DNA from 2 places in the Salinicoccus roseus genome. Region 1 is predicted to be linked to the other one. Evidence: predicted binding sites of a transcription regulator. Region 1 holds the regulator's gene; the other holds the start of a gene.
What was found. Region 1 encodes LexA, which represses DNA repair genes until DNA is damaged. Its sites were predicted from a motif close to CGAACATATGTTCG; they were not measured.
Positions count from the first base shown of each region.

Region 1 (2,208 bases):
TTCATACTGTCTGAAATTCTTCAGTTCCTCCAGCTCCAGCGCACCGCTCAGGTGGAGCAGGCTGTAGACGAGCATGGAACCGTGGCCGGCACTGAGTACGAAGCGGTCCCGGTTGAACCAGTCCATGGAATTCGGGTTGAAGTTCAGATGACGGCTCCACAGCGTGTACGCCATCGGCGCGGCCCCCATCGGGAGTCCCGGGTGCCCGGAATTCGCTTTTTCAACCGCATCGATTGAAAGTGTTCTGATTGTGTTGATCGCAAGCTGATCGGTTTTATCGAATGTCATAGTCATGCTCCTTTATTCTCTGGTATTTTTTTCCTGTTGAATGCGTTTAAGTTTTTCAGGTGTTACATCATTGCCTTCTGGATCGACCACCTTGGTGTTTTCCACCTGTTTTCTGAAGGAGGATCGGAAATTCTCAAGATACTCTTCCCTGAGCCCCTTCAGCTCTTCAAGTTCTTCCTTATTGATGCTGCCCGCCTTCTTTTTGGCGGCCAGTGCATTGATACGTTGCAGTTTTTCCTTTTCAAGCATTGCGAAACCTCCTGTCCACTCACATATAATTTAACACAAAAAAAAGTATGAGACCATTCCCATACTTGATAATCATTTTATGAAGCCGATCATTTCCATCAGCTGGTCCATATGTGTCCGTTCGGCGTACTGTTCGTCCGGAACAGGCGTTTCATCATCAGGCTCCATGATATCCATCTCCGTCACTACTTCATACTCATCTATATATACGATATCGGAATGTGCGTTCTCTGTATTATGGGAATCGAACATGAATATAAGACCGGCAACCAGGGCAAATGCAAAAATGGCACTCAACAGCTTGAATTCCTTCACTTTCATAGCGTCCCCCTCCAGAACATGTGTTTGTATCCACATGGTAACAGAACATCTGTTCCGGGTCAACAAGATTACGAACAAACGTTTGTAACACCACCATATATATGGTAAAATTGAATCAATAATGAGCCGGAGGTATATATATGAAGCCGCTAACAGATAGACAGAAGCAGATATATCAGTTTATAAAGACTACCGTACATGAGAAGGGCTATCCGCCAAGTGTCAGGGAAATAGGCAATGCGGTCGGCCTGCAGTCAAGCTCCACCGTCCATGGACACCTCGCCAAACTGCAGGAGAAGGGATATATAAAGCGGGATCCGACGAAGCCGCGGGCCATCGAAGTCATTACGGAGGAAAACGAACAGTATGGTCCCGTCATACATGTTCCTGTACTCGGCAAGGTCACTGCCGGTCTGCCGATCACTGCAGTCGAGAACATCGACGAATACTTCCCGCTGCCGGAACACTTCACGGCAAACCATAACAGTGAAATCTTCCTGCTGAATGTCGTCGGCGACAGCATGGTCGAAGCCGGCATACACGACGGTGACCGTGTCATCGTACGCAAGCAGAATATTGCGCATAACGGTGACATCATCGTTGCGATGACTGAAGAGGATGAAGCGACTGTCAAGCGCTTCTATAAGGAGAACGGCTACTACAGGCTCCAGCCTGAGAACTCCGCCATGGAACCGATCATACTGGACAGCGTGACCGTACTCGGCAAGGTCGTAGGACTCTTCCGGTCCTTCTGATGATTCCAGACAATAAAGGGCGCCTACCAAAATGGTAGGCGCCCTTTCTATTATCGCTTTTCCCATGCCACCCTGTCTATTCCAATCTCTTTCGATCGGCTATCTGCCAAGTATTATTCTTACCTGCTCCAAAATATCTTTCGCATCTTTCGTATCATTCTCATGTGTTTTACTGATCAACTGCATCCCCTCGTTCTACTTTTTCTATCAGGATGGGCCTTCAGGAAAAGATATAATCTTTAAAAATGCATTTTAACGCTCTTTTTCCACTTCCCCTTGGAAACGTTTTCAAACACTTTTATTTGTATAATATTATACCATAAGAAAAATATTCCATCTACTTCTGGATATAATTTTCTGTGTAATATGGAATATCTTCATCATTGTATGCTGTACCTGTCCCAAGATGCGTGAATGCCGGCTTCAGCGTGTTCACCCGGTGTTCCATCGAGTTCATCAGGCTGTGGTGGGAAAAGATCGGTGATGTATGTCCCATGGCGATGTTCTCGCCGGCCATGCGGTACTGCACTCCGGCTTCCTCAACACGGTCCTTCAATGTCTCCCCATCAGGCGAATCATGGTTGAAGTAGTTGTT
Region 1 covers NZ_RKQJ01000001.1:585,337-587,544, forward strand. Annotated here, with positions in the region: gene tkt (transketolase) at 1-288, opposite strand, end outside; gene EDC33_RS03125 (DUF896 domain-containing protein) at 301-537, opposite strand; gene EDC33_RS03130 (hypothetical protein) at 610-858, opposite strand; gene lexA (transcriptional repressor LexA) at 999-1,613, shown strand; gene EDC33_RS03140 (CAP domain-containing protein) at 1,951-2,208, opposite strand, start outside.

Region 2 (2,208 bases), 540 kb from region 1:
GTGCATTCAAGTTCAAAAGAATTGAGTATTTGAAGCAAAACAATTATAACCATATTTCCTAAGGAAGAAAAAATAATATATGAAATTAAAACATAAAATTCTATTTTGACATTTTTACTCGTCCTTAATCTTTTTACTAAAATGTTTTCATTACTTAATAGAATGGCAAGAATTGTACTAAAAAAACCAAAAGTAATTCCAATTAAATTCAAAATTTTATCAAAAATGTTTTCATTCATTAAAATTTGAAGAGTGGTGTCATCAGGTATTTTTTTATACGCAAATAAACTTATCCCTATACTAAAAATTATAATTATACCAAAAATTGATTTGGGATTAGTGGCCAATTTCATTATTATCACATCATTTATTTTTTAATTTAAATCACCAAGATTAACCTTGAACTCATCATACATTCTCTTCATTTCGTAATATATACTATTTGAACTTAATCTTATACCCTTTTCATATTCAAAGTCATGATAAAATTTAACGGTTTGCTTTAAAAGGTTTATAAGTTCTAATTGATCATCTTCATCATCTCGCCCTTTTATCCAGAGCTTTTTTGGAATTTCTGACCCAGACCATCTTTCTAGTAAATCTACAGTGGTTTCTCTTTTTAGTGGTTCTTTTTTTGATTTGGATTTAATAGTGATTTCAATACTACCAATGTTTTCAAACTCTTCCTCTAAGCTAAACAATCCATACTCATTGTCTTCTTTACCAGTGATTTCAACCCCTAACGTACTGAATACTTGTTTATCTTTAGCTTTTCTAAAGGAATTCTTATCAATTGCTGGCACTAATGAAAAGTATATATCAAGATCTTCATCTTTTTTGTAATTAAATAATAGAGAGTTGATGAATAATTCAATACCCTTTCTACTCAATGAACTTACATTATTTTGTAATAACATCAGGTCATTATGGTAATCGTACAGTATATTTATTTCATGACCTATATATTCCTCTTCATCTAAAGGCAAGTCTTCCGATTCTCCATAAATAGTAGTTTTTGATAGGACAGTATCATCTAACCTTTCAATTACAATATGGTAATAACCATTTATATCATCATCTGTTAATTCTTTGATTCTTATAGGATCCATATTATAATTGTAGACTTCTTTAAACGTATTGTCGTTTTTATACAATTCGTTTATTTCATCAAATAATGGTTTTATATTTTCATAAGCAGGGTACTCGTCATCTGCATCAGACAAATAAGAACAAGTGAAGAATAATTGAAAGGAAACCTTTCTGTATTTCACTTCTCTTCTATCATTACTCATAGTTCATCCTCCATTTCATAATGTGTAGTTATCTAAATATTACAGATATTAACTATAATAGGCAATGCTAGATTAAAAAGAACCGCCAGCGGAGAAACTCTGGCAACTCGACTACACACTTTAATTATACGGCAAAACTTAACCTATGGCAAACATACGTTCCCCAAAAAGTTTCCATGGTTCTTCGTTGTTCAAATGAAAAAGTGTAATTTATCAATGAATTCATTTTATATACGATATAAGTAACATATATTTCTTTAAAAGTTTCCATAAATATCTTTACTGTCAATAAATTTGGGTATATAATTAGTGTATAAAACATTAGGCCCTACGTGGCGAGGCTCCCCATTTATAATGAGGGAGCTTTTATAATATGGAGGTCTCTATGTCGTCGCCCAAATATTTTAGGACAATCGAAGAACAGATTGAATTATTAAAAACTAGGAACCTTAAATTCAAAGACGAACACAACGCTTACTATGTTCTACGCAATATTACATATTACAGTTTGATAAATGGATATAAGGATTTTTTTATAAAAGAAAAAACTAATGAAGATGAAGAAGACGATTACCAGGCTAACTTCTTCGAGGATCTACACGATGTCTATGATTTCGATAAAGAACTTAAAAATATTCTTTTTAAGTATATACTCAACATCGAAGGCACATTCAATAACGCTTTGAGTTACACTATCTCTAAGAATTATGGATATTTGGAATCTGAATATCTTAACGTCAATAAATACAATCGTGGCAATAAACTAAGAAATGGTTTATATCAAAATGAACACACCATTAAAGTCATAGAAGAAAAGAACGAGTCTACTGACCAACCCATGAAACACTATCGGGAAAAACACGGAGATGTTCCTCCTTGGGTTGTATGCGGTTCTTTATCTTTGAGTACAAAAAAA
Region 2 covers NZ_RKQJ01000001.1:46,970-49,177, reverse strand. Annotated here, with positions in the region: gene EDC33_RS00360 (DUF6731 family protein) at 375-1,292, opposite strand; gene EDC33_RS00355 (Abi family protein) at 1,666-2,208, shown strand, end outside.
Region 2: the regulator LexA is predicted to act here: its motif matches at 1,442-1,455, upstream of EDC33_RS00360 (DUF6731 family protein).